Regions from separate parts of the Ensifer sp. Root31 genome, predicted to be linked through region 3. Evidence: predicted binding sites of a transcription regulator. Region 3 holds the regulator's gene; each other region holds the start of a gene.

Region 1 (7,189 bases), on a different contig from region 3:
CGAACCGAGGTATAGCCCCGGCCGCGATGGGCGATAAGCTTGTCCACGATCTCCATCTCTCTCAGCCCCTTGACCTGGTTGAAGCCGAGGCGGATGGCCTTTTCCGTCTTGATCACACCCAGCATGTCCCGATGGCGCGGCTCCACCGCACCACGATCATGCCCGCCCCTCTCGAGGTCCGCATCCCAATTCGAATGGTTGATATCGACAGGCAGCACCCGCACGCCATGTTCGCGCGCGTCCCGCACCAATTGGGCGGGAGCGTAAAAGCCCATCGGCTGTGAGTTCAGAAGTGCTGCGCAGAAGACATCGGGATAATAGGTCTTCAGCCATGAAGAGACATAGACGAGCAGCGCGAAGGACGCAGCATGGCTTTCGGGAAAGCCGTATTCGCCAAAGCCTTCGATCTGCTTGAAGCAACGTACGGCGAAATCTCTGTCGTAGCCATTGTTGACCATGCCCTCGACCATCCTTTGCTCGAAGGTGTGGATGGTGCCGGTTCGCTTGAAGGTCGCCATTGCCCGCCTGAGCTGATCGGCCTGGCCCGGCGTGAAATTTGCCGCGGTAATAGCGATCTGCATCGCCTGTTCCTGGAACAAAGGCACACCAAGGGTCCGCTCCAGAACCACTTCCAGCTCCTTGCTCGGATATTCGATGGGTATGTTGCGATTGCGCTGCTCCCGCCGCTTCAGATAGGGATGCACCATGTTGCCCTGGATCGGTCCGGGCCGCACGATCGCCACCTCGATGACGAGATCATAGAAGACACGAGGCCTGAGCCGCGGCAGCATGCTCATCTGAGCCCGGCTCTCGATCTGGAAGACGCCGATCGTATCGGCCCGGCAGATCATGTCGTAGACGTCATCCTGCTCATCCTTGAACAGCGTGTGCAGGTCTTTCCTCACGCCGTAATGCCGCTCCATCAGCTTGAACGCCCGGGCGATGCAGGTCAGCATGCCGAGCGCCAGCACGTCGATCTTCAGGATCTTCAGCGTATCGAGGTCGTCCTTGTCCCACTCGATCATGTAGCGGTCGGGCATCGCCGTGTTCATGATCGGCACCACCTCGTCGAGCCGATCGCGGGTGATGACGAAACCGCCGACATGCTGAGAGAGATGGCGGGGAAAGCTCATCAGCGCGGTGGCATAGTCGAGCACTCGCACCGTCGTTGGATCCTTGACATCGAGACCGGCGGCCTTGGCCTCCCGTTCCGACAGGTCGGCGGCCGACCAACCCCAGACCGAACCGGCAAGCGCCGATTGCACGTCCTCGGAAAAGCCGAAGGCTTTGGCCGTTTCGCGACCGGCCGACCGCGCCCGGTAGCTGATGACGGCGGCCGTAAGCCCCGCATGCTCCTTGCCGTACGTCCTATAGATATGCTGGATCACCTCTTCCCGCTTCTCGTGCTCGAAATCGACATCGATATCCGGCGGCTCGTCACGCTCCGTCGACAGGAACCGGTCGAAAAGCAGCGTCGTCGAAAGCGGATCGACCTCGGTGATGGCAAGGCAGTAGCAGACCGTCGAATTTGCCGCCGAGCCGCGGCCCTGGCAGAGAATGTCGACGCTTCGCGCATATTCCATGATGTTGCGCACGGTGAGGAAGTAGGGCTCATAGCGCTTGCTGGCGATCAGCTCGAGCTCGTATTCGATCTGGGTCGAGACCTTCGCGGGAATGCCTTCGGGATAACGCACATGGGCGCCTTCCATCGTCAGCCGCCTGAGGGTCTGTGTCGTCGTCTCGCCTGCAAAACTCTCATCGGGATATTGGTATTCGAGTTCCGCCAAAGTGAAATTCAGCCGGCGGAAAAAATGCCCGGTATTGGCGATCGCCTCGGGGTAGTCGCGAAAGATGCGCGCCATTTCCGCCGGTGGTTTCAGATGGCGTTCGGCATTCGCCTGAAGCCGGAACCCCGCCTGCGCCACCGTCACATGCTCGCGTATGGCGGTGACGATATCGGCCAGCGGCCGGCGCGCCGGCGCGTGAAACAGCGGACTGTTGGTGGCGATCAGCCTCGTGCCCACGTTGCGGGCGATGGTCGCCAGCCCGGCAAAGACAAGCTGATCGAAACCGTCATAGCGCGGCACCAGCGCCAGATAGAGCCGGTCGGCAAAATGCGGCTTCAGCCGCTTGAGAAATTCCGCAAGGTTTTTAGCCTCCGACGCCCCGATCACCGGGTCGGGCAGGACGGCAATCAGGATATCCTCGCCCCATTCGACAAGGTCGGTCTCGTAGAGCGTACAGGTGCCTTTCTTCGCCCGCAGGTTTCCAGCACTCAGCATGCGGCAGAGATTGCCCCAGCCCCGACGGTTGCGCGGATAGGCGAGCACATCCGGGATGTCTTCGGCAAAGGAAAGCCGGGCGCCGGGCTGGAAGGAAAACGCCTCCACCTTGGCCTGCGCATGAGCGCGCACCACGCCCGCCACCGTATTGCGATCGGCAACGCCAAGGCCGGAAATACCAAGGCGGCTGGCGGCAACGATCATTTCGCCCGGATGGGAGGCTCCTTCGAGGAAGGAGAAATTCGACCAGGCGCCGATCTCGAAATAGGGCGTGCTCATGCGAAGACCCCATGCATGAACCAGCGCGGCTGTGCGGGCCCGCCATAATGCCCTTCTCGAAACAGCCAGAAGCGCCGGCCTTTTTCATCCTCCACCCGGAAATAATCCCGCTCGGCCGCCTTTTCGCCATCGACCCACCATTCGGCCGCGATCCGTTCAGGACCCTCGGCGCGCGCTATGCGATGAAGGCTCCGCCGCCAGCGAAAGCTTCTGGGCGGGCCCTCCGGCACCTCGGCCACCGCCTCCACCGGCTCCGGACTTTGGAACAGCCGCTGCGGTCGAACGGAAGCCATCCTAAGGCAGGCCGGAACAGTGGAAGCGGCTTCCTCGACCGTCTTCAGCATTTCCACATCCGCAAGCGGCTGAAAGGCGGCGGCACGCTCCGGCACGTGGCTCTGCGACAGGACGGGCAGAAACAGGCTTTCTGCGCCCAGCCGCGCCATGACCCTGTCGGCAAAGGCCGCAAGCGGCTGCTGCCGATCCGGCGTGCCGGAAAAATCCTCCTGCATCACCTCGTATTTTTCGCTTTTGGGAACCGACAGCCGCAGGATCTCGAAACCGAAACCGGCATCGAGATCCTCGTGCACCGCCTGCAGCCGCTCGCGGAAAAGGCCGGCAATGCGGCTCGGTTCAATCAGCGGCGAAGACGTTCCGGCAGCGATGCGAAAGACCCGGCCGTCGACGCGAAACAGCAGCAGTTCGAACAGCCGTCCGCCTTCGCCGCGCTTTTCCAGCTCCGGCTTCAGCCTTGCTGCCAGCTCCTGCGTCAGGCCGAGAATATCGTCCTCACCCTGGACCGGCTCGGAAAGCCGCCGCTCGGCCGAGAGGCTGGCAACGGGGAGCCGCGGCGAGAGCGGCTCGTCCTCCAGCCCCATGGCCTGATCGAGGCGCAGGAGCAGAATGGATCCGAAGCGGCGGGCAAGCGGCGCCCGCGGCGCCTCGATGATATCGCCGACCTGCTTGAGCCCGACCCGGCCGAGCGTTTCGATCATGTCGACTGGAAGCCTGAGGGCAGCCATCGGCAGTGGCGCAAGCACGCGTACGGCCTCCTCCGGAGCGATCACGCTTTGCGAGCCGAAGCGCGCCACCGCCCAGGAAAGCCCTGCCGAAGACGAGATCGCCGCACGCGCCTCGATGCCGAGATGAAAGAGCCGGGCGAGCAGGTCGTCGAGAAGCGATTTCTCGCCGCCGAGAAGATGGGCGCAGCCGGTAATGTCGAGATAAAGGCCGCTTTCGCCGTCGAGCGCCACCAGCGGCGTGTAGCGGCTGCACCAGTCCGCAAGCCCTTCCAGAAGGGCGCGATCCGCCGCCCGGTCGGCGGGCAGCACATCGACCTCGGGACACATGGCCCGCGCCTCGGCAACGCCCTGGCCCAACTGGAATCCTGATTTCTCGGCAAGGCCATCGAGCGCGACGAGGCGCATCGCATTCCTGACCCGGTCGGCAAAGACGACAGGCGGATGATCAGGACGCCCGCGGGAAAGCCAGGAGGTTCCCCAGCGGCTCCGCGCCACCCGGTCGGCCGGAAGATGCGGAAAGTCGAGCGACAGAATGCGCTGGTTGTGGGTCTGCCGCAGCAGCGGCTGGTAGGGGCTCGACGGGGTAAAAGCGGCGGTCATGGGGGTTCCACTCCAGGAAGAGGCCGACGGGAGCAGGAGACCTGCTTTTTTCGGCAATGACGTGAAAGACGGGATGGCCGATGCTGCCGCAAAGCATCGAACCGTCAGGGAGGGCGCGCTCGCGGGCGGGCGCCGGTTCGATATGAAGCCGGAAGAAGGCGCTGCTCGCCTCCTCGTGACCGGACTGACGCAGAAGAAGAAGAGGAATGCGTCCGGCGCGCGCGCGAACATGCAGGCGCCGGCTTTCGCTCAAGGCCAGCGATGCCGGATTGCCGCGAATTTCGAGAATGACGGCACAGAAGGCCGGGACGGAAAGCGCCGTCTCGGCGATCCACAGCGCGTCCTTCACCGTGCGCGGCAGGCTGAGGATCAGGCTTCGAATGTCGAGCCCGTAAGCCTTGAGACCAAGACCGTAGGGCAGGCCGGCCTCGGTCGAGGCCAGCGACTGGCTGACCCACAGAACCGGTGCCCCGGCATCGCCCTTTTGCTGGCGCGCCTGCTGACAAAGGGCGCTGAGCGCGGTTGCAAAACCGGCCGCAGCGCCGGCATCGCGCGTCTCGGAATTGCGGATCTCGGTCATACCCTCGAGCGGCAGGCCGCCCTCGAGGATATCGTCGAGTTCGGGAATGCCGAGCGGCAGGACCTTGCGGCCGGAGGACTGGTGACCTTCTTCCTTGCGCCGAAAGCCTGCGGGATCGGCCGCCTTGACCGCCTTCACGACGCCCGCAAGCCTGCGATTTTCGATCCTGGCTATGGTTTCGCGAAGCGAAAGAACGGTCTCCCGCTGCACGGCGTTCTCGGCCATGACGGTCAACTCCCATTTAAGATGTTCCTGTTATGTTCTTATAGATTCCAGAGCTGACCACATGAGTCAACAGCCAAGTTTAAGAATTTATTCCTCGCCCACCCCAGCCGGAATTCAACACTCGAAAAACAAAGGCAAAATCGCTATATGGAGGGCAACAAGGAGTGCCTATGGCCCGCATTGACCAGACCGATGATTGGCGGGAACGCCACGCACCGACGCTCACGACATTCGAACAACTCGCAGTGGAAGCCTACAGCCACCTGCCGCAGGAGTTCCGCCAACTGACGACCGACCTCATCATCGAGGTTGCCGATTTTCCAAGCGACGACGTCTTCGAGGACATGGCGCTGGAGACGCCGTTCGACCTGCTCGGCCTGTTCGAAGGCCGTGGCATCAGCGAACGTTTCACCATGGAGACAGGTGAGTTTCCGAACCGGATCATCCTTTATCGCCGCCCGATCATCGACTATTGGGCGGAAAACGAGGAAACGCTGGGCGACATCATCACCCATGTGCTGATCCACGAGATCGGCCACCATTTCGGCCTCTCCGACGACGATATGGAACGGATCGAGGCGAGCGTGGAGCACGTGGGCAACTAAGCCCCCATCCGCTCCGAGGCAGAGCCCCCGAAAAACAATCGGAAAACAAAAAAACGCTCCGGCCGGAAAGTCGAAGCGTTCCTGCTTTTTACTGTTCCGACAGCTTGATGTCGGGGTGGTAGTCCTTGCCTTCGACTTCCTTGAATACGGCCTGTCCGCATTGCATGTGCTGCGTATCCGCATTGAAGGCGTAGGTCGGTGAGCCGTGCAGGGACCAACCCTGGTTCAGTGCCGCCGTCACCTTATGGCAGAAGGACGCATCGTCGGGGCCGGTGAGGAAGCGGTAAAGTTTCAAAATCTTGCCTTTCGTTTTTCAATCATCTCCGCCTTGGCGGCGAGCTTCAGGGCCTGATCGAGATGCAGCCGCTCGATCATTCGGCCATGAAGATTGATGACACCTTTTTCCGCGTTCTCCGGCAGCGCGAAGGCGGCGATGATGGCGCGCGCCTCGTCGACGGCCGCCTGCTCGACGCCGAAGCGTTCGTTGGCCGGGCCGATCTGCAGCGGGTGGATCAGCATCTTGCCGTCATAGCCCATGTCGCGCCCCTGCCGGCACTCCTCGTCGAAACCGTCGGCGTCACGGAAATCGTTGAACACCGCATCGATGACGTCGAGACCGCTCCCGCGTGCGGCCAAAAGGATCTGCATCAGCCAGGGGATGAGGTACGGACGGCCGGGCCGGTCGGGAACACCGGTTTCCTTGCGCAGGTCGTTGAGGCCGACGACGAAACAATCGAGCCTGCCGCCGAAGGTGCGGCCGGTCTCGGCGATAACAGGCGCATTGACGACACCGCGCGGCGTTTCGATCATCGCCCAGAGACGCAACGCCTCCGGCGCATCGTTATCGGCCAGCCAGTCGGCGACGATCTGGATATCGGCCGGACTTTCGACCTTGGGCAGCAGGATTGCGTCAGGCTTTGCCGAAACGGCCGCCGCCAGATCCTGCTGGCCGAAGCCCGATCCGAGCGCATTGATGCGGATGATGACCTCACAATCCGGCCTGTTTTCGACGAGGTGGCGAACGAGGCCGTCCCGCGCCTCGGCCTTGCGCTCCGGCGCCACCGCATCCTCAAGGTCGAAGATCGCGGCATCGGCCGCAAGTTCCGCAACCTTGGCCAGTGCGCGGGCATTGTCGGCCGGCACTGAAAGCACCGAACGGCGCAGGCGAACGGGGTGATGTTCGATCGATTTTGTCATGCGGCCAGTTGTGCCCGCCTTTCCTTTTTTCCGCAAGACGAGGCGAACGGCCGCACCCCTCTTGCAAGCGGCGGCGGCAACACCCACATCCCGAGCAGAAAGGTGACGATCATGCAAAGCATACGTTCTGTTCTTTTTACGGCTCTCGCCATCACCATTACGCTGGCAGCCTTCGTCTTCACCGCATCGCTTGCGCTTGCGCTCGCCGGCATCGCCGCCGTTGTCGCGATCGGCAGCGCCATTGCCGCCCGGCTGAACCTGAAGCAGGCTCGAGCAACGGCCCGCCCGACCTCCGGCGCCGCCCCGCGCGAAATGCGCATCTGGAACGACGGTCGCGGCACGATCATCGATCTCTAGGCATCGATCTCCAGAGCGTTTCCGGTTTAGACGACGTCGCGGAAG
Region 2 (7,189 bases), on a different contig from region 3:
GGAAAGCCGCAGATTGCCGCGCTCGGCGGGATAAAGCGTCTGTGCCGTCATTCTCAAATTCCCCCTGCTTGCATGCGCTGATGTGGCGCTTCGCTCTCCTCGACGGCCCGCTGATCGCGCGCAAGCCAGATCGTCACCGTCAGTTTTCCTCCGTCCGTGCCTTCCGGCGACAGATCGGTCGTCTTTTCCAGGGCGAGCCCGGCCTTTGCCAGCCAGTCGGTCATCGCCTGATGCGAGAAGCCAAGCCGCGCATGGGCATGCTCGTCGCGTAAGTGCTCCAGCCCGTGCGGCGCAAAATCGATGATCACCAACCGCCCGCCCGGCGTCAGCATGCGTGCCGCCTCAGCGATCGCCGCTTCCGGCTGATCGAGGAAATGCAGCACCTGGTGGATGGTGACGAGATCGAAGAACTGGCCATCAAGCGGCAAGTTGAAGATATCGCCGTGGCGGATCGACGCCTTGGTGATGCCGGCGCGGTCGAGATTGGAGCGGGCAACGGCCAGCATGTCGCGACTGGCATCGATGCCGATGCCGCGCCGATAGAGCCCTTCGAACAGTTGCAGGATGCGCCCTGTGCCGGTGCCAAGATCCAGCAGGCTCTCGACCGGCTCGTCGCCAACCATGTCGCGCAGTGCCGTCTCCACATCCCGCTCGCTGACATGCAGGCGCCGAAGCTCGTCCCAGCCGGCCGCGTTGCGGCTGAAATAGGCCTGCGCCTTTTCGGCCCGCGCTTTCTTCAAGGTGACGAGCCGGGATGCATCGCGCGACAGAACTGCGTCGTCGCCGGTGGCGGATGCAAGCATCGCCCTGACCAGCGACACGCGGGCGCCCTCCTGGCGAAGGCGGAAATAGGCCCAGGCGCCTTCCTGATAGCGGTCGACGAGTTCGACCTCGGCCAGGAGCTTCAGGTGCCTCGAAATGCGGGGCTGCGATTGTCCGAGAATTTCGGTAAGATCAGTGACGGTGAGATCCCCAGCGGCAAGCAGCGCGAGAAGGCGCATGCGGGTCGGCTCACCCGCAGCCTTCAGCACATCCACCAGCGCGTCGAGACCAAGCTCTCTCTGATCCGCCATATCATTCCCCATCAACACATAAAGATATGTTTATGTGATTTGCGGATGTAGCGCAAGCGGATTTGCGCGAAGAGACCAAACTATGCCGCTCCAGGAACAGGATTTTCCACCGTTTCGACACGCAAACGGGCGAAGCTTGCGCTCCGCCCGTTGACGATGCCTTTGCGGCGTGGCGTGCCACTGACCCTGCCCTGCGCTCTCCGCCTCGCGGCCCGCTCCCGCCCTTGACCGCGGATGCCCACAGTCTCAACGCAGCGCAATGTGGACGACGCATCCAAAGAAGCGGTTTCAACGAGAGGGCCAGCGGCAAGGGTCACGCACCGCAGCGTCCATGACGCATTCTATGGAATGGTTGGCGGGAGAGCGTATCGCCCGAACCAGCCATCGGTTCGGGATACGACATATGCAAGCAGGCGGCTGAGACTGGCGCGAAACGAGACGGGGCAGGATGCCGCAACGTCAAAGCTGTGGCATGCCTTCTCCCTTAAATCGTTTCCGAGCCAGGGCTGAAAGCACGTCACCCAAAGGTGCGCTGCGGTTTTGCGATAACGAAATGTGCAAAACCAGAGCTTACGGCGCAGCAAGCGAATCCTGGAAATCGCTACGCTTTGAGCGGGGCGCACGTCGCGCAAGCCGAGGCTCACGCGACGTGCCAGAGTGTTAGCGCGTCAGGCGCTTGTAGGTGACGCGCTTCGGGTTGACCGAATCCGGGCCGAGGCGACGGATCTTGTCCTTCTCGTAGTCTTCGAAGTTGCCTTCGAACCATTCGACCTGGCTGTCTCCTTCGAAGGAGAGGATGTGGGTCGCCAGACGGTCGAGGAACATGCGATCGTGGCTGATGATAACGGCGCAACCGGCGAAGTTTTCCAGCGCGATTTCAAGTGCCGCCAGCGTCTCGGTGTCGAGGTCGTTGGTCGGTTCGTCGAGCAGCAGCACGTTGCCGCCGTTCTTCAGCATCTTGGCGAGGTGAACGCGGTTGCGCTGACCACCCGAAAGATTGCCGACCTTCTGCTGCTGGTCGCCGCCCTTGAAGTTGAAGGTCGAGCAATAGGCGCGCGAGTTCATCTCGTATTTGCCGAGCTTGATGACTTCGGCACCACCGGAGATTTCTTCCCAGACGGTCTTGTTGCCGTCGAGCGCGTCGCGGCTCTGGTCGACATAGCCGAGGTGCACGGTTTCGCCGATACGGATCGAGCCGCTGTCGGGCTGTTCCTGGCCGGTGATCATGCGGAAGAGCGTCGTCTTACCGGCACCGTTCGGGCCGATGATGCCGACGATGCCGCCCGGCGGCAGCTTCAGCGACAGGCCGTCGATGAGTAGGCGGTCGCCGTACCCCTTGGTGACGCCGTCCATTTCAATGACCACCTGGCCGAGACGCTCGCCGACCGGGATGATGATCTGCGCGTCGCCCGGACGCTGGTTTTCAGCGGCGTTGACCAGTTCGTCGTAGGAGCGGATACGCGCCTTGGACTTGGCCTGACGGGCCTTCGGGCTGGATGCGATCCATTCCTGCTCGCGGGCGATCGCCTTCTGGCGGGAAGCCTCTTCGCGGCCTTCCTGCTGCATGCGCTTGGCCTTGGCGATGAGGTAGGCCGAATAGTTGCCCTCGTAGGGAATGCTGCGGCCGCGGTCGAGTTCGAGGATCCAGCCGGTGACGTTGTCGAGGAAGTAGCGGTCGTGGGTGATCATCAGCACGGCGCCGGGATATTCGCGCAGGTGCTTTTCGAGCCAGGCGATCGTCTCGGCGTCGAGGTGGTTGGTCGGTTCGTCGAGCAGCAGCAGGTCCGGCTGCGACAGAAGCAGCTTGCAGAGCGCAATACGGCGCTTTTCACCGCCCGAAAGACTTGTGACGTCTGCATCACCCGGCGGGCAGCGCAGCGCTTCCATGGCCATTTCGACCTGGCTCTCGAGATCCCACAGGTTCTGGCTGTCGATGATGTCCTGAAGCTTTGCGCCCTCTTCCGCCGTCTCGTCGGAATAGTTCATCATCAGCTCGTTGTAGCGCTCGACGATCGCCGTCTTGGCGGCAACGCCTTCCATGGCGTTTTCGAGCACGGTCTTGGTCGGGTCGAGCTGCGGCTCCTGCGGCAGGTAGCCGATGGTCGCACCTTCGGCGATCCAGGCCTCGCCGGTATATTCCTTGTCGAGGCCGGCCATGATGCGCAGCACCGTCGACTTACCGGCACCATTCGGGCCGAGGATACCGATCTTCGCGTCCGGATAGAACGACAGATGAACGTTCTCCAGGACCTTCTTCGCGCCATAGGCCTTATTGAGCCCGGCCATATGATAGATGAACTGACGTGCCATAAAAGAATGCTCCGCATGGGAAGGAAATTTGCCCGCTATGTAGGCGAATTAGTGCAAAGGGGCAATCGCCAAAGGCGTTTGCCCCCGCCTATCCCATGCCGGAGCGCCTTGTCAGCCGCTATCCGCGGCCTGCCGCGTCAGCAATGCCCTTGGCACATTTGAACTCCGTCGGCCCCGCCGCCTGGATCAGCGGCGCGAGGCTGGATTTGCCCGAAACGTCTCCCGTCAAGCCGATCGTCAGGCCGGTGATGACGCTGCGTCCCGCGACCGTCTGGCAGCGCATGCGCACCCGGTCGCCGGCCCCTGCGCCGAAGCTCTGGTCGAAAGCCTGCTTGATCGCCTTCTCATCGAGTTCCGAGCCGATACGCGCCCGAAAGAGCGCGCCGACGGCGGACCGGTTGAGCTCGTCGAGCATATGCAGTTGCGTGGCGAAATAGTCGTCGACCGGTGCCGTCTGGCAGGTGCCGCTGCGCAACCATTGGTGACGATCGAGGCCGGATTGAACGCCCGGCATGGCGACCAGCAGCCGCGCCGCCGTATCATCGGCCATGGCGAGCTTCGGCAGATCGAGCCAGTCGCCCTTGCGGTCCTGGGTGCGCATCTCGGCCGCCACCCCGCAATAGCTCTTGCGCAAGGGCCAGAGCCCGTGCAGCGACAGGTTCGTGGCATCGAAACGTTCGGCCGTCTGGTTGGCGAATTCCTTGCGTTGCGGCCGCGTCTCGCAGAAGCCCGGCTGCCAGCTGACGGCAAGCACATATTCCGTGCGGCCCGAGGCGCCTTCCGCCGCGGCATCAACCTTCTCTTGCGCCAAGGCAAACGAGGATGGAGCAAGCAGCATTGCCAGCGCCATCGCAACAATTGTCATTGGACTTGATACCGCTTTACTCCAACATGCCATGACACTCTCCCGATAAAACAAAACGGGAACAAATATCGCTCAAAACGGGAAAATTGGAACTGTTAATTACAGGTCCGCGAAATCGCTTGTGACCTCATGCGTAACGATCAACAAGCAGCGATTGCCTTTCCCCTGTAAATCGATTTGATATCGGCAGAGTCTGACGATTGGTCCGGGAGAAGGCATGTTCGGGCAGGTGAGGACGCATCAGAGCCCGACAGGCGCTATCTTGAACTGGCGCCATTTTCCGGCAGCTGCCGACGCGCGTGGCATTCTTCTTGTCAGCCATGGCCTTGCCGAACATTCCGGCCGCTATGCCCGTTTTGCCGAGGCGATGGCCGGCCACGGCTTTCACGTCTATGCCCACGACCATCGCGGACATGGCGCGACGCGCGCGCCGGATGCGCCGCTGGCCATGTTCTCGAACAGCTCAGGTCTCGACAAGGTGTTTGCCGACATCAGGGCCATGCGCACGCTCGCCACCGCCGCCCATCCGGGCGGCCTGCCGGTCATCCTCTTCGGTCACTCGATGGGCGGGCTGATCGCGCTCAACGCCGCCGAGACCGATCCAGGTCTCTACGATGCACTCGCCGTCTGGAACTCGAATTTCCGCCCTGGTATCGCCGGGCGCGGCGGCCAGTTGATCCTGAAGATCGAAAAGGCGCTCAAGGGCTCGGATGTGCCGAGCCCGCTGTTGTCGAAGCTCACTTTTGGCGCCTGGGGTCAGGCGATCAAGGATCGCAAGACCGATTCCGACTGGCTGTCGCGCGACGAGGCGGAGGTGGCCAAATATATCGCCGATCCGCTGTGCGGCTTCGACGCGACGGTGTCGCTCTGGCTGGATCTGATGCGGCTCGCCTTTGCCGGCGCACGGGCCGACCGGCTGGCGCGCCTGCCCGCCGGCCTGCCTGTTCATCTCGTCGGCGGCAGCGCCGATCCCTCGACCGAAAACGGCGGTGCCGTCCGCTGGCTCGGCGAGCGCATGAAGGCGCGCGGAATGACGGATGTATCGGTAACGATCCATGAGGGCATGCGCCACGAGACGCTCAACGAAATCGGCCGTGAGAAGGCAACAGCGGAGTTTGCGGCCTGGTGCCAATCGGCCGTCGGCAAATCTTCTGTCGGCCATTCTGTTGCCGCCAAGGCTGTGGCCGGCAAGAGGACCTGACCCGACATCATCATGGCAGACATGTCCCTCCCCAAGACCTCCAACGCCAATGACCGCATCTCCTTCGGCCTGACGCTGATGGTCCTTTCGGTGCTGTTGTCGCCGCTGATCGACATCTTCGCCAAGCTCGCGATCTCGACAGTACCGTCGGCACAGATCACCGCCGTGCGCTTCATCCTGCAGGTCGTCTTCATCCTGCCGATCGTGCTCGTGCGCGGCAGCCTGTTCGACCTCACCTGGCGCAAGACCGGGCTGCACGCGCTGCGCGGCGGCCTGCTTGTCGTCACCATGCTGTCCTTCATCACCACGCTGAAGGTAATGGAGGTGGCCGACGCCATCGCCATCTTCTTCGTCGAGCCGATCATCCTCACCATCCTCGGCAGCATCTTCCTCAAGGAGACGATCGGCTGGCGGCGCTACACCGCCTGTGCCGTCGGTTTCCTCGGCGCGCTCCTTGTCATCCAGCCAAGCATGCAGGAGGTGGGCCTGATCGCGCTGCTGCCGATCGTCGCCGCCTTCGGCCTGGCGGTGTTCCTGCTGGTGACGCGCATGGTGGCGCAGAATGAGGACCCGTGGTCGATGCAGTTCCATGCCGGCATCTGGGGCGGTCTCTTCTGTCTCGTACTGCTCTGGCTCGGCGAAGGCAGCGGATCTGGTATCTTCGACCCGGTCTGGCCCGAGGGCAACACCTGGTTCTATCTGCTCGGCGTCGGCGTCACCGCCACTATCTCCGGCGTGCTTGGGGTCTATGCCTATCGCTCCGCCCCCGCCTCGGTGCTGGCGCCGCTGCAATATCTCGAAATCGTCTCGGCGACGATCTTCGGCTGGCTCGTCTTCGGCGACCTGCCCGACGCGCTGAAATGGCTGGGCATTTCCATCATCATCGGCTCCGGCCTCTACATCATCTGGCGGGAACGCCGGGTCGACAAGACCGCGAGCATCGCTCCGGTTTCGCCGGCGATCTGAAAACAAGTGATCTGAAAACAAAAGAATGACTATCGGGAGGAAAGCATGAAAACTGGAGGTCAGCTCGTCGTCGACGCGCTCGTCGCCAATGGCGTCAAACGCATCGCCTGCGTACCGGGGGAAAGCTATCTGGCGGTGCTGGATGCGCTCTACGACACCGACATCGATGTCGTCGTCTGCCGCCAGGAGGGGGGCGCTGCAATGATGGCCGATGCCTGGGGGCGGCTCAGCGGCGAGCCCGGCATCTGCATGGTAACGCGCGGCCCCGGCGCCACCAATGCGTCGGCCGGCCTGCATGTGGCCCGGCAGGATTCGATCCCGATGATCCTGTTCATCGGCCAGGTCCAGAGCGAGGCTCGCGAGCGCGAAGCCTTCCAGGAGATCGAATATCGCCGCGCCTTCACCGAGGTCGCGAAATGGGTCGGCGAGATCGACGATCCCGCCCGCATTCCCGAATTCGTCACCCGCGCCTTCGCGGTCGCGACCTCAGGCCGGCCGGGCCCGGTCGTGCTGACGCTTCCCGAGGACATGCTTACGCGCAGCGCCGAGGCGCCAGCGGCAAAGCCCTACCAGCCGGTCGAGGGCCATCCGGGTCCGTCCCAGATCAAGCAGCTCGGCGCGCTGCTCGAAGGCGCCAAGCGCCCGATCGCCATCCTCGGCGGCACGCGCTGGACGGCTGACAGCGTCGCCGAATTCCAGCGCTTTGCCGAGCGCTGGAGCCTGCCTGTCGGCTGCTCCTTCCGCCGCCAGATGCTGTTCGACCACCTGCACCCC
Region 3 (7,189 bases):
CGACACCCGTCGAGCGCCCGATCGCGCAGCCCACGGCCGTCGAGCCCCAGGCGAATCAGTTCTATTTCTGCGGTACCCGCAACGACAATTGCGTCGTCGACGGCGGAACATTCCGCTACCAGGGCGAGGAGATCCGTGTCGCCGACGTCGATGCACCGCGAATCAAGCAGGCGAGTTGCGATAGCGAACGTGCCCGCGGCTTCTACGCCAAGCAGCGATTGCGCGAGTTGCTGAACGCCGGCGAGTTCAGGCTGATCGAGGCCATCGGCAGGAGCGACGACAAGAACAGCGAAAAGCTGCGCGTGGTGATGCGCGACGGCCGCTCTCTCGGCGCCGTGCTCGTATCGGAGGGCTTGGTTCGGCCCTGGAAGGGACAGCCCAAGCCCTGGTGTTAGACGGTGCTCGGCGTCATCAGAGAGAATGATGAGGGCCGGAAGCGTGTAGCCGTCTAAGTTATCCACCGAGCGCGATATCAATACCGATTATCAACCCCAGAGCCGATAGTGCCAGAAAGAACACAACAAGAGAGCTTGCTAGAAGCAGCTTGATGGGATTGGCTCGGAAATCTGCCTTAAGGTTCGGGAAAATTGGCGACATGTCCAATCGGCCGGTCACCGCGAGCTGGAATAGACGCCAGATTGCGACCGCAATGCACATTCCACAGAAAACTACCGTCAGTATGAGCTTGGGTAGATGATCAACTCTGGATTCAACGTCCAATTCCCTGAAGAATCTTGGTGCAAGGTAGCTTTACCGTGAAACGGTGTACAAGGTAGCAGCGCCCCGCGACGTCGGAAGAAGGGTTGGACGGAAGATTCGGGCCGTCTGTCGAAATGGTAAATCCATCCAATTGCCTCGTGTCGGACGCTGCCGTATAGCGCCCGCCGCCTGTCGTCGAAGGGGTTCGCGGCGATCCGTTATGGGGCCGGATCGGTAAGCCTGTGGAAGAGTTGGAGAAAGATGGAATTTCAGAAATGCCTGAGGACGTTTTTCAGAAATCCCCTCTTGCGCTCTTTCTATATTCATTCTAAACGCTCGCCACGACTTGATAATCTCAGTCGATGAGGCCTCGTGGCGGAGTGGTGACGCAGAGGACTGCAAATCCTTGTACCCCGGTTCAATTCCGGGCGAGGCCTCCAAAGCCACTCCTAAGTAGTTGAATTAGTTTCGCTATTTGGACTGCAGGATTTCATCTGCTGCCACACATTCCTCTTGGTGTGGCAATTGGTTCCCGTTATCTCCCTCTTCGACGTTCGATCCAAGCAGCAGATTGCCGATTCCATCCCCATTGCTTCTGGCAACACTCTGCCTCGTCAAGCGCGCCCGTTCGCGTTCCGCGAGCAGATCTTCGACGTCTTGGCGGCGCAACGAACGCCCCCCTCATTCAGGGTGCAGCAGTTTGAACGGCTGCGGCCGGCGTCCTGCCAGCCGCGCCTGTCGTCACTCCGCCGGGATAAACTTGAGCGTTCCTGCGAGCCTTGGGCCGGTCGATCCCTTCGTGTCCATCGGGTGGTTGATGCCGTCGTTCACCGGTAGCTCCTCGAAATCGAATGGGCTTATGCCTTCAAGGCACGCGGCGTTGACGCCGTAGAAATCCGGGTTCGCGCGCGGCTTGTGGAATGTGTAGATGCCGCACTTCGAGCAGAAGTAATGCTCTGCAGCCTTCGTGTTGAACTGATATTTGGTGAGTGCCTCGCCGCCGGAGAGAACCGTGACCCCGTCCTTGGCGGCAGAGACGGCAACCGCGCCCTTCAACTGGCAATAGGAGCAAGTGCAACGGCGGGCGGTGCGGAGGCCGCTCTTCAGTTTCACATTGAAGCGAACCGTTCCGCAGTGGCAGGCTCCGTCAAGGTTCTGAACATCGAGATTCATCCAATCATCCATCTGATTTTGAAGCGCATTTGATGAGCTTTCTTATGAGGTGGGTTGCTTGTGCTCAAGCGCATTCGGGGGCAGTCTCAATCCAGAGGACCGCACTCCCGTTGAGGCCGTTCGTTGTAGGGCCATCAGCCGATTGGGCTCAGGCGCGGGGTACGAGGCGTCTCGTCGCGCATCGGGCACATATTCAGACCAAGTGCCCGATACGTGCGCCAGCACGCTTTCGTGCTCCACGTCGGGGACGTTCCGCGGCCCGAGCCGATGCGTCGCAAGAGCGCTCGGCCAACGGATCGTGCGGAGAAAAAGCCTACGGCCGTTCGCATCCGTCCTGCATCATCCGCGCGAGGAGCGAACAGTCCGCGTCGCACCGTTGCCTTTCTTGGGTACGAACCTAGTTACCCATACCGTACCCAAGCGAGGAATTGCTGAATGAACCGTAATGGGCTCTATCTGATCATTGCCATGCTCGCCGTCGCCGTCATTGGTCTCGGCGCCTATGTCTACCGCGAGGAAACAAAACCGACCGGCGTAGAGATCAAGATTGGCCAGGACGGGGTTTCCGTTCAGGAGAATTGAGCGCCATCGGCCACACGCTCAACAGGTTTGGCAGCGGCGAATGCCGCTGGCGGTCGACGCCCCACGCGAGGTTCAAGGCGAACGCAGATCCGAAGGCGGTCGAAATACCGGCCATCGGTGGCGTAAGCGGCCGCGTGCTCGTTGCGAGCGTCAACGAAAGTGTGACGTAGATAGGGCGGGCGAGCGCGTGATTCAGCCCCTCGCACGATGAAAGCAACAAGTCACCCAGCGCCTGCGCGATTGGCTAAAGCGGTTCTCCGTCAATAGCAGCCCGATTGTCGAAAGTGAAACGCTGTGCGTGCCTGCGCAAAGGACATGCTGCCGGCACGCAGGTACGGTTTTCGGGGGGCAAGGAACATGGGCCAATGCGGCGCGTCCAACACGCGCAGCGAGGCTGCCCGCATCGCAGCCAACCACTGTTTTCAAAGCGCAATTCGACCGGGCTGCGCTTGCCCGCCAGTTTGCGAACGTCCGCAGTCGCCAACGACATGGCCTTGCGAGGACGCGCCCCGAAATGGTGATTCGGTCACTATTGTCAGTGCTGAAAATATTGTCTCTAGACAGAACTGGGAATGAATATCCCAACAGCGCGACCCGTATAGGTAGTGTCAAACAAAGCCAACAATGGAGGAAAAGACATAAAATGAAATATAAGATCGCCCTGACTGCTCTTGCCATTCTTGCCGTAACGACGGCCACCGCAAGCGCTGAGGATCTCGTCTTTCAGCTTAAGAACAAGACGAATGCCGTTTTGACGAACTTCTACACATCGCCGGTCGGTGTTGATCAGTGGGAAGACGACGTCTTCGGGCGGCAGGTGCTTAATCCGGGCGAAAGCATGGAAATTACCATCGCCGACGGACGTGATGTCTGCAAATACGACATGCGCTTTGAATTCGAAGAAGGTTCCGGTCTCGACACGACTGAAGACAAGCAGGATCTCTGCGAGTTGGGCGAGTACTCGATTCACGAGTAAAATCCGTCGAGCGTGAAAAACACTCGATCCGAAAATCTCCGTCTCGCTACCCTATGTGGCGAGACGTTGAAGTAAGAGAGCGGCTGGCCGGCATGAAGGCGGCTAGAGCGTTTCCGGTTTAAACGGAGTCACTAGGCGCTCTATCTATTTGTTTTTACGCATTTCCTGGCGGAAAACCGCTCCGCACTTTTCCTCGAATTGCGCTGGCGTGAGACGGGCTTAGTGGTAGCGGCGGATCAAGCCGACGAGCTTGCCCTGAATCTTGACCCGGTCAGGCCCGAAGATGCGCGTCTCATAGGCCGGGTTGGCGGCCTCTAGAGCAATTGAAGCGCCCTTGCGCCGGAAGCGTTTCAACGTTGCTTCCTCGTCATCGACTAGTGCCACGATGATATCGCCGGGATTGGCCGTGGTGGCATTGCGGATGATCACCGTATCGCCATCGAAAATGCCGGCCTCGATCATCGAATCACCCTTCACTTCAAGGGCGTAGTGCTCGCCGCTGCCGATCATATCGAGCGGCACGGTAATGTCGTGGGTGTTGTTCTGTATCGCCGAGATCGGCACGCCGGCGGCAATGCGGCCCATCACTGGAACCGACACGGAGCTGTTGTCGGCAACCGGCAGCGTTTTCGCCGCGGGGGCAGGGGCGGGCGGTTTGCCAAGGCTACCCTCGATGACGCTCGGCGAAAACCCGCGACGGGGCTGCGCGCTCGCAGCATAGGCTTCCGGCAGTTTGATGACTTCGAGCGCTCGGGCGCGGTTGGGAAGCCGGCGTATGAAGCCGCGTTCCTCGAGCGCTGTGATCAGCCGGTGAATGCCCGACTTGGATGCCAGGTCGAGTGCATCCTTCATCTCGTCGAAGGACGGCGGTACACCGGACTCCTTCATTCGTTCATGGATGAAAAGAAGCAATTCCTGTTGCTTGCGGGTCAGCATGGCAAGTCGCTCCAGAGGCGTGAAACAAATCAAGAACAGACACTATCTGTTCCATATGTGTTCCGCAAGTGCCTAAAATTCTGTGAATGTTGGTTCAATCAAGCGCAGATTGACCAACTCGTCGCTGCACGCGCCGCGCGAGGCTGATATGCCTCCTTCCGTTTATGGAATGAGGGTTTAATGACGAAGCTGATTCAAATCTTGCTGACCATCGTTGTCGCCGCGACCGCGATCCTTGGGTTTCGCTGGTATCAATACGTGGATAACAAGCAGAGCCCGTTTGACGAAGTTGGTATCGCGTTGAATGCGGCGATGCCCGGGCCGCTCAATCAATGGGGTTGTGACCGGCTGAAGCTGACATTTGGCAACGGACACCCGCCGCACGGTTGCGCCGCGGCCGATGGGACGCAGTGGAAATAGCCTGCCATCAAGGGATCAGCAGAAATATCGATGGGCGATCTGCTAGAGGAGGCCTGAATCAGGCCGGCTGCGTCGCGGAGCAGGCGTCCTCGAATTCCTTGACGGTTTCCGCGGAGTTGTCCTCCGGCAGCACAGCGTCGGCCGCTTCGGTCGCGACCGGCGTGTCGCCTTGATAGACGAAGGACTGGATGTAGTAGGCGATCGTTCCCTTCCAAACGTTCCGGCCGTCTATCTGCTGGCAGGGCACGGCCGTTTCGAAGTCGGCTTGCAGGTCGTCGACCGTGGCAGCGCTGAGGGCGATGTTAGGCGATGCGATAATCGAGGCGATAAGCAAGGCTGCAAGCACGGTGAACGTCCACTAGATCAGAGGTGGCGGCGATGGTTTGGTTAACGATGTGAACCGTGCTTTCGTTCCGAAGTCCAGCAAGCATGCCGGGCACTGTGCCGTGTTCAACAGTTCTTTGCGAAAGGCGAGCACTGGTGCTCAAGCTGTGGCAATGAAGGCACAAAGATTGGCGTGAGGTGCGTTGGCGTTTTCGATTTTCCGGCGCCCGCCTCAAAGCGTGGCGCTGGCAGCTGATCAACAATACCCGCCGCAAATGCTTCCGATGATGTTGGACGCCGTAATGGAGTGCGAGTGGCCAGCGGCATCCGCCTGTAGCGATCTTCGCATCTCCAGCCAAATACATACGACGTTCAAACGCGCTACGAAACCGGCATCTGACCGCGGGTGCTCGACCAGTCGCGCCGGGATGTCGCGGAGACGTTGCGCACCCCAGTTCGACTGGCCACTGACGGATATCTCTCTCGTGTCGTTAGTTCGAGAGGTTAAAGCCGACCGTCTTACTTCTTGTCTTTCTTGCCCAGGGAGAAACTGCTGCCGGCCAGCTTCACCTGTGAGCCTTCCGTCACAACGGCGGCTTTGACAGTCTTGTCCTTCTTTGGCTTTCTAACCTCGCGGTTACTTCGCACTTGACCTTTTGCCATGATCGTCTCCTTGGAAGGTGTGCCGGGGAACCCTGCATGGGCGCCGAATGCCGGCAAACCAGCCTGCATTGATACCGCCGTAAGTCAATGACGGTGCCGGTGGATCACTGTTTTGCCGGCGTTGCGTCGCGCATTCGTGCCCGGTGTCCGGGCACTGCGATGATAACGTCGCTTCGGTCACTTACCGTTGCGCCCCTGGGATGCTGTCGCAGGCCCTATGACGGCAGCAACTTCGGTTATCTTGTTCGCCGGAAATCCGGCGCGTTCCGAATGTTCGCGAATGACGTCGGCGCTTGATGCCTCGTGGACGCAGTAAATCTTGTCGCCGGCGACATAACTGGTGATCCATGTATATGGTACGCCAAGATCGGCGACGACAGCATTGGATTTTGCCGATAATGCGCAAAGGTCGTCCTGGTTGAGCTTGTCGGCCCCTGGGACGTCGCGTTCAATGATGTAGGTGGGCATCGTTCAGTTCCTCGGTTGTTGGAGGACTGAATATCAAGAATATCTAATATAATTGAAGTCAATACTTTCCACCGGTGATGCGGCGATTCACGACGATTTCCCTGGAAGTATAGGATCAAGCAGCGGAAGGGGCTCCACCGGGACTGGCGTCCGATCAAACGATGGGCGCCTGTATCGCCCCGCGATCACAATATCTCGCGGCCAATAGCTCTATGCGACTGGAATCGCGCGGCCGGGGATGGGAGCGCGCGATGCGCTCCGTCCGACACGCGTATACTAGCGCAAGTTAGTAGCTGAGCCGGAAACCGCCGGGACTCGCCGCAGACGGATCGGGTACAGGTGTTGGACCTTGCCACTGCGCATAGGTCGTGTTGCTGCCGCCGGTGCTTGCGCATCCGGCAAGCGCAAGAAGCGCGAGAAAAGCGGCTGTCGTCAAATATTTAAGAGGCATGGTTTTCTCTAGTTCTGGGAGATCGCCCAGGGCTCGATGGGCCGGAATCAGACTTTCCCTCAAATTATCTGGGATGGCAAGCGGGTCGAGCCACCGCCTTGCAAGCGCCGTCAATGCTGCGGCTATGATCGGGGAATACTCGCAAAACTTGTATGCGTTCGCCGCCAAAGCATTCACTTGGCGACCGAGCGCAATAATGGGTGGCGAAAAATGAGACAGCCATGGCGGAGGAGGTGGGATTCGAACCCACGGTGCGCTTTCACGCACGCCGGTTTTCAAGACCGGTGCCTTAAACCGCTCGGCCACTCCTCCGGGCAGGGCGTTATTGCGCGAAGCCTTGCTGCTTTGCAAGATTTAACATGCGTGGGCGGAAAGATTTTCTTGGCGCATCCGCTGCCCATTTTGTCCGGGTAACCATTCGTAAACCATAACTGGAGATTTCGAGCCGTCAGCCATTCGTCGGTTCGCAATTTTGCCTTGTTGCTGTCATGATTAAT
Region 4 (7,189 bases), on a different contig from region 3:
CCCTCGCCGCGCTTCTGCGTGTCGGTCACAACAAGCTTGCCGCCGTCGGTGGTGATCGTCCCCGTATCGCCCATCTGTCCACCCGATTCGCCGTAGAACGGCGTCTGGTTGAGGACGATCTGGACGGTTTCACCCTTGGTGGCCGACTGAGCGACAGCGCCATCGCGCAAGATCGCCTGGACGACGCCTTCGGCAACTTCCGTATCGTAACCGAGGAACTCGGTCGCGCCGTGCTTTTCGCGCAGCTCGAACCAGATGGTTTCGGTTGCCGCTTCGCCGGAGCCTGCCCAATTGGCGCGGGCTTCGGCCTTCTGCCGCTCCATGGCGGTCGTAAAGGCGTCGGTGTCGACGCTGATGCCCTTGGCGCGCAGCGCATCCTGGGTCAGGTCGAGGGGGAAGCCGTAGGTATCGTAGAGCTTGAAGGCGGTTTCGCCATTGAACTGATCGCCTTCGGAAAGGTCGGCCGAGGCTTCGGACAGGAGGTTCAAGCCACGCTCCAGCGTCTTGCGGAAGCGGGTTTCCTCGAGCTTCAGCGTCTCCGAGATCAGCGCCTCGGCGCGCATCAGTTCCGGATAGGCGCGGCCCATCTGGCCGACGAGCGCCGGCAGCAGCTTCCACATCAAGGGATCGCGGGCACCGAGCAGCTGCGCGTGGCGCATGGCGCGGCGCATGATACGGCGCAGCACATAACCACGGCCCTCGTTCGACGGCAGCACGCCATCGGCGATCAGGAAGGCGGACGAACGCAGGTGGTCGGCAATGACGCGATGGCTGGCGCGCTGGTCGCCTTCGGCCTTGACGCCGGTTGCTTCTTCAGACGCGGCAATCAATGCGCGGAAGAGATCGATTTCGTAGTTGTCGTGCTGGCCCTGCAGCACGGCTGCCAGGCGCTCGAGGCCCATGCCGGTGTCGATCGACGGACGCGGCAGGTTGACGCGCTCTTCCTTGGTGATCTGCTCGTACTGCATGAAGACGAGGTTCCAGATCTCGATGAAGCGGTCGCCGTCCTCATCGGCAGAACCAGGAGGCCCGCCCCAGATCTTGTCGCCGTGGTCGTAAAAGATTTCCGAGCAAGGACCGCAAGGGCCGGTATCGCCCATGGCCCAGAAATTGTCGCTGGTCGGGATGCGGATGATGCGGTCGTCGGAAAGGCCGGCGATCTTTTTCCAAAGGCCAAAGGCTTCGTCGTCGGTGTGATAGACCGTGACCAGCAGGCGCTTGGCGTCGAGGCCATATTCCCTGGTGATCAGGTTCCAGGCAAGCTCGATAGCGTTTTCCTTGAAGTAATCGCCAAAGGAGAAATTGCCGAGCATCTCGAAGAAGGTGTGGTGGCGCGCGGTGTAGCCGACATTGTCGAGGTCGTTGTGCTTGCCGCCGGCGCGCACGCATTTCTGCGCCGTCACGGCCGTCGAATAGGGACGCTGCTCAAGCCCGGTGAAGACGTTCTTGAACTGGACCATGCCGGCATTGGTGAACATCAGCGTCGGGTCGTTGCGCGGTACCAACGGGCTCGACGACACCACCTCATGACCATTCCTGCGGAAATAGTCGAGAAACGTCGACCGGATTTCATTCACGCCGCTCATCTTGCGTCCTATCTGTGCACCAATTCAGGCCCAGGCCCCGGCATCTGCCGCGCCACTCGCCGTTATCCTTCGACCCCGCGGCCATCGCTGACGGCTGCGCCCTCCAACGCCCTCGGTCGCCGGAACCACAGGCTTTTATCGTTCGCGTATCATGCTGTCCAGACGGCAGCAAAAAACCGGCCGCCGATGAAGGCGACCGGTTTTGAAAGCTTGAAGCTCGGCTCGCTGCTTATGCTTCGGCAGCGTCGTCGCCGTCGTCGGGTTCCGGACCACCATTCTCGAGGAACCGGTCGGCGATCAGGCCGGCGTTCTGACGCAGAGCCGTCTCGATCTCGCGCGACAGGTCCGGATTGTCCCTGAGGAACGACTTGGCGTTCTCGCGACCCTGGCCGAGGCGCTGGCTGTTATAGGAGAACCAGGCACCGGACTTCTCGACGATACCAGCCTTGACGCCGAGATCGACGAGTTCGCCGGTCTTCGAGACGCCTTCGCCATACATGATGTCGAATTCGACCTGCTTGAAGGGAGGCGCCATCTTGTTCTTGACGACCTTGACGCGCGTCTGGTTGCCGACGACTTCTTCGCGCTCCTTGACGGAACCGATACGGCGGATGTCGAGGCGAACGGAGGCGTAGAACTTCAGCGCATTGCCGCCCGTCGTCGTTTCCGGCGAACCGAACATGACGCCGATCTTCATGCGGATCTGGTTGATGAAGACCACCATGCAGTTCGACTTCGAGATCGAGGCGGTCAACTTGCGCAGCGCCTGGCTCATCAGACGGGCCTGCATGCCCGGCAGGCTGTCGCCCATTTCGCCTTCGATTTCGGCGCGCGGCACGAGCGCTGCGACGGAGTCGATGACGAGAACGTCGATCGCCCCGGAGCGTACCAGCGTATCGGTGATTTCGAGCGCCTGTTCGCCGGTATCGGGCTGCGAGATCAGCAGGTTTTCGAGATCGACGCCCAGCTTGCGCGCATAAACCGGGTCGAGTGCGTGTTCGGCGTCGACGAAGGCGCAGATGCCGCCCTTCTTCTGTGCTTCTGCGATGGTCTGCAGCGCCAGCGTCGTCTTGCCCGAGCTTTCCGGACCATAGATTTCGACGATGCGGCCCTTCGGCAAGCCACCAATGCCGAGTGCGATGTCCAGGCTGAGAGAGCCGGTCGAAACCGTCTCGATCTCGATGATGCTGTCCTTCCCACCGAGCTTCATGATCGATCCCTTGCCGAACGACCGTTCGATCTGGGAAAGTGCCGCTTCAAGTGCCTTGCTTTTATCCACCGATTTGTCCTCTACGAGCCGCAAAGAGTTTTGTGCCATTTGGTCCACCTTTAGGTTATTGAAGCTACCGAGGCAATGAAGCCGCCGCACGAGTTTTTGTACATGTTTTGTTCCGTTTTTGCAAGAGCAGGACAAGACATTGAAAAATAGGAATTATTCGGATTGTGTTCGATTCATGTTCACGCTTTGCTGCGTAATTTTTTTGGCAGCGCCAGGCGCACCCTGAGACGATGAACCCTCCCGATCCGATTCGGCCGATAGACAGCACAGGAACATTCATGAAGGAAGGCGAAATCGCCGTCTTCGGCGGCGCTCATATCGATCGGCGCGGCCGCATCTCGGGCACGACCGCACCCGGTTCGAGCAACCCCGGCACCTGGTTCGAAGAGGCAGGTGGCGGCGGCTTCAACGCTGCGCGCAACCTGGCACGACTGGGTCATAGCGTCCGGATGATCAGCACGCGCGGTGGTGACGCTGCTGGCGACATCGTGACGGCGGCCGCAGCGGCTGCCGGCGTCATCGACAATCCCCTCACCTTTCTCGACCGCCAGACGCCGAGCTACACTGCGATCATTGAAAATGACGGCAACCTGGTGATCGCCCTTGCCGACATGGATCTCTACCGGATGTTCTCGCCGCGCCAGTTGCAGCGGCGCGCATTGCGCGATGCCATCGCCGACAGCCGGCTGGTGCTGACCGATGCGAACCTGCCCGAAGAAACCATCGCCGCCCTCGTAGCGGCGGCGTCGACGGATGGGCGCATTGTCGCCGGTATCGCCGTATCGCCGGCAAAGGTGATCCGATTCCAGCCGAGCCTGGTCAGGCTCAGCTTCCTGTTCATGAACGAGGCCGAGGCGCGGGCGCTCACCGGCAAGGATGCGGCGGATGCTGAGGGTTGGCCGCCGCTTTTGCGCGCCGCCGGGCTCAATGGCGGCGTCGTTACCCGAGGCGGCAGAGCGGTCGTCGCCTTCGATCGCGAAACCGTCTGCGTCGCGACGCCGCCGGCCCTGCCGGAGCTCGCCGATGTTACCGGCGCCGGCGATGCCCTGGCATCAGGCTTCCTCACCGCCCGTCTTGCCGGCCATGATCTGTCGGAATGCCTGCGGCGCGGCATTGCCGCCGCCGGCATTACGCTTCGCTCTCCCTTGGCCGCCTCGGAACAAATGTCGCAGGCCAACCTCGAACAGGCACTGGCCCTTGTGCCGGCACCTCAAATGCTGGCATGAACGCCGCCAGCCGAACTCCCAAGGAAAAACCATGACCAAACCCGCTTCCCCCTTCCTGCCGATGGAATATTCCGACGAGGTTGCAGCCGCCAAGGCACGCGGCGCGCCGATCGTGGCACTGGAATCGACGATCATCACCCATGGCATGCCCTATCCGGGCAACCTCAACATGGCCCGCAGCGTCGAAGCGATCATCCGCGACCAGGGTGCCGTTCCGGCGACGATCGCCGTCATTCACGGCGTTCTGCATATCGGCCTTGACGATGCGAAGCTGGAAGAGCTGGCCAAGACCGAAGGCGCGATGAAGGTATCGCGCGCCGATCTCGCCTTTGCCATCGCCGAGCGCCGCACCGGCGCGACGACCGTTGCCGCCACCATGATCGCCGCTGCCCGCGCCGGCATCCGCGTCTTTGCGACCGGCGGCATCGGCGGCGTGCACCGCGGCGCCGAGCTGAGCTTCGACATCTCCGCCGACCTCGACGAACTGGCACGCACGGCCGTCATCGTCGTTTGCGCCGGCGCGAAAGCCATCCTCGACATTCCGAAGACGCTCGAGGTCCTCGAAACCCGCGGCGTGCCTGTTGTGACCTATGACAGCGACGTGTTCCCGGCCTTCTGGTCGCGCGATTCGGGCCTCAAGAGCCCGCTGATGCTCAACAGCCCAGCGGCAATCGCCAACTTCCAGAACATGCGCGAACTGCTCGGCGTCGATGGCGGCATGCTGATCGCGAACCCGGTTCCGGCCGAAAGCGAGATCGCGCGCGAGGAGATGGAAATCTACATCGGCCGCGCGCTCGACAACGCCGAACGCGATGAGATTTCCGGCAAGGAGGTCACCCCGTACCTGCTCGACAACCTCTTCCACATGACCGAGGGCCGCAGCCTCGAAACCAACATAGCGCTGGTCGAGAACAATGCCCGCCTCGCCGGCGAAATCGCTGTGGCGCTGACCGCGAAGTAGTCGACTGACATTAAGATCATAAGAGAAAAGCCCGGCGCGAAAGCGTCGGGCTTTTTGTTGGACTGCAATTCTTGGCGAGCGCCGAAATGCGCGCCGCGATTTCTCAGATTCGCTCAATGCACTGCGCAGTTTCGCGCACGCCTCAGGAGTCCAGCATCTCGCGCACGGCCACGGCCAGTTGCTTCAGCGAGAACGGTTTCGGAAGGAAGCCGAATTTGGCGTCGGCAGGAAGATTGCGGGCGAAGGCATCTTCCGCGTAACCCGAGACGAAGATGAACTTCAGGTCCGGGTACTTCTTGCGCAGCTCCGTCAAGAGTGTCGGCCCGTCCATTTCCGGCATCACCACGTCCGAAACGACGATATCGACGGCGCCATCGAGCTCCTCCATGATCTCGAGTGCTTCGACGCCAGAGCCTGCCTCGTGCACGGTATAGCCGCGGGTCTCGAGCATGCGCTTGCCGCCGCGGCGGACCGCTTCTTCGTCCTCTACCAGGAGGACGACGGCTGAATCACCGGTGAGATCGGTCGGTTCCTCGGTCTTGGCGACTGGCTTGGCGACAGCTTCAGCCGGCGGCAGCGTCACCGCCCCATTGGATGCGCCCTGCGTCGGTTCACCCGCGGCTTCCGGAATGTCGATATGGCGCGGCAGCAGGATGCGGAAGGTGGTTCCCTTGCCGACTTCGGATTCCGGATAGATGTAGCCGCCGGATTGCTTGACGATGCCGTAGACCATCGAAAGACCAAGGCCCGTGCCCTTGCCGACTTCCTTGGTGGTGAAGAAGGGCTCGAAGATCTTGTCGAGAATTTCTGGCGGAATACCGGTTCCCTGGTCGGAAACCTCCACCATGACGAAATCTTCCTCCGGCAGTTCGCGCCGGCCAATGGCCGCGATTTCCGTTGCCGGCAGATTGCGCGTGCGAAGCGTGATGATGCCGCCTGACGGCATGGCATCGCGCGCATTGACGGCAAGGTTGAGCAGCACCTGCTCGAACTGGCCGAGATCCGTGCGCACCGGCCAGAGATCGCGCCCGTAGTCGACTTCGACCTTGACGTTGGTCCCGGTCATGCGATCGACGAGCATGCGCAGGTCGCCGATCACGTCGGTCATGCTCAGCACTGTCGGCCGCATGGTCTGCTTGCGCGAGAAGGCGAGCAACTGCCTGACGAGCACCGCCGCACGATTGGCGTTGCGCTTGATCTCCATCAGATCGGCAAAGCTCGCATCGGCCGGTCGCGCCGACAAAAGCAGGTGGTCGGAGGACAGCAGGATCGCCGTCAGCACGTTGTTGAAATCGTGCGCGATGCCGCCCGCAAGCGTGCCGACCGCATTCATCTTCTGCGTCTGCGCCATCTGGTTTTCGAGCGCCTTCTGCTCGGTAATCTCCAGCGCGTAGATGATCGCTGCCTCTTCCGGAGCCTGATCGCTCTGGTCGATGACGGCATTGATATAGAAGCGGAAATGCCGCTCGCCATCGGCCGGGTGCAAGGCGTCGATCGGCGCGATATCGCCCTGGCGATCCTTGGCGGCGGCAAGCGCCTCATGCAGACGGCCCTTTTCCGTCGGATGCACCACCGTTTCGATCAGCGCGCCACGCTCGACATCGTCCTGGGAGACAAGGCCGGAAAACAGCTTGAGGAACGGCGCATTGGTGCGAAGGATGCGACCGTTGCCGTCGACCGAGGCGATGGCCATCGGCGTATTGTTGAAGAAGCGGGTGAAGCGCATCGCAGCGCTCGACGCCGACTGATCCTCGTCCTCGCCGCCGTCGCGCGACATGACGATGGTCCGGCTTTCGCCGGGCGCGCCATCGCGTGCCGACGACACGCGGTGCACCATGCGCACCGGCAGGCTCTGGCCGTTGGACTTGCGCAGATCGAGATCCAGCACCTTGGTCTTCTTCAGGCCTGGCTCCGCCTGCACCGATTGCACCAGCGTCAACCCCTCGCCGGCGACAAGATCGCCGATGCTCATGGAGCCCGGCTGGAATTTTGTCAGGTCGATGCCCAGCCAATCCGCAAGGGTAGCGTTGATGTAGAAGATCTCGCCCTTGCGCCCGGCGGAGAAGAAGCCGGCCGGAGCATGGTCGAGATAATCGATGGCGTTCTGCAGTTCCTTGAAGAACCGCTCCTGGTCGTC

The links. Region 3 encodes LexA, which represses DNA repair genes until DNA is damaged. Its sites were predicted from a motif close to TGTTCNNNNTGTGTTCNG; they were not measured.
Region 1: the regulator LexA is predicted to act here: its motif matches at 5,008-5,025, upstream of ASD00_RS29955 (metallopeptidase family protein).
Region 2: the regulator LexA is predicted to act here: its motif matches at 4,295-4,312, upstream of ASD00_RS32085 (ribonuclease).
Region 4: the regulator LexA is predicted to act here: its motif matches at 3,031-3,048, upstream of recA (recombinase RecA).

The regions. Positions count from the first base shown of each region.
Region 1 covers NZ_LMCO01000045.1:176,540-183,728, forward strand. The annotation lists gene ASD00_RS29940 (error-prone DNA polymerase) at 1-2,561, opposite strand, end outside; gene ASD00_RS29945 (DNA polymerase Y family protein) at 2,558-4,075, opposite strand; gene ASD00_RS42150 (hypothetical protein) at 4,026-4,985, opposite strand; gene ASD00_RS29955 (metallopeptidase family protein) at 5,156-5,590, shown strand; gene ASD00_RS29960 (DUF1737 domain-containing protein) at 5,679-5,885, opposite strand; gene ASD00_RS29965 (CoA ester lyase) at 5,882-6,787, opposite strand; gene ASD00_RS29970 (hypothetical protein) at 6,899-7,144, shown strand.
Region 2 covers NZ_LMCO01000056.1:115,953-123,141, reverse strand. The annotation lists gene metF (methylenetetrahydrofolate reductase [NAD(P)H]) at 1-51, opposite strand, end outside; gene ASD00_RS32095 (metalloregulator ArsR/SmtB family transcription factor) at 54-1,073, opposite strand; gene ettA (energy-dependent translational throttle protein EttA) at 1,734-3,383, opposite strand; gene ASD00_RS32085 (ribonuclease) at 3,502-4,248, opposite strand; gene ASD00_RS32080 (alpha/beta hydrolase) at 4,466-5,449, shown strand; gene ASD00_RS32075 (DMT family transporter) at 5,462-6,415, shown strand; gene ASD00_RS32070 (thiamine pyrophosphate-binding protein) at 6,461-7,189, shown strand, end outside.
Region 3 covers NZ_LMCO01000039.1:9,034-16,222, reverse strand. The annotation lists gene ASD00_RS27815 (thermonuclease family protein) at 1-395, shown strand, start outside; tRNA gene ASD00_RS27805 (tRNA-Cys) at 1,066-1,139, shown strand; gene ASD00_RS27800 (GFA family protein) at 1,441-1,872, opposite strand; gene ASD00_RS41030 (hypothetical protein) at 2,308-2,454, shown strand; gene ASD00_RS27795 (hypothetical protein) at 3,098-3,430, shown strand; gene lexA (transcriptional repressor LexA) at 3,650-4,366, opposite strand; gene ASD00_RS27785 (hypothetical protein) at 4,547-4,786, shown strand; gene ASD00_RS27780 (hypothetical protein) at 4,845-5,132, opposite strand; gene ASD00_RS27775 (hypothetical protein) at 5,630-5,773, opposite strand; gene ASD00_RS27770 (DUF4242 domain-containing protein) at 5,951-6,241, opposite strand; tRNA gene ASD00_RS27765 (tRNA-Ser) at 6,915-7,004, opposite strand.
Region 4 covers NZ_LMCO01000023.1:128,100-135,288, forward strand. The annotation lists gene alaS (alanine--tRNA ligase) at 1-1,586, opposite strand, end outside; gene recA (recombinase RecA) at 1,816-2,904, opposite strand; gene ASD00_RS20715 (carbohydrate kinase family protein) at 3,144-4,091, shown strand; gene ASD00_RS20720 (pseudouridine-5'-phosphate glycosidase) at 4,123-5,052, shown strand; gene ASD00_RS20725 (PAS domain-containing sensor histidine kinase) at 5,195-7,189, opposite strand, start outside.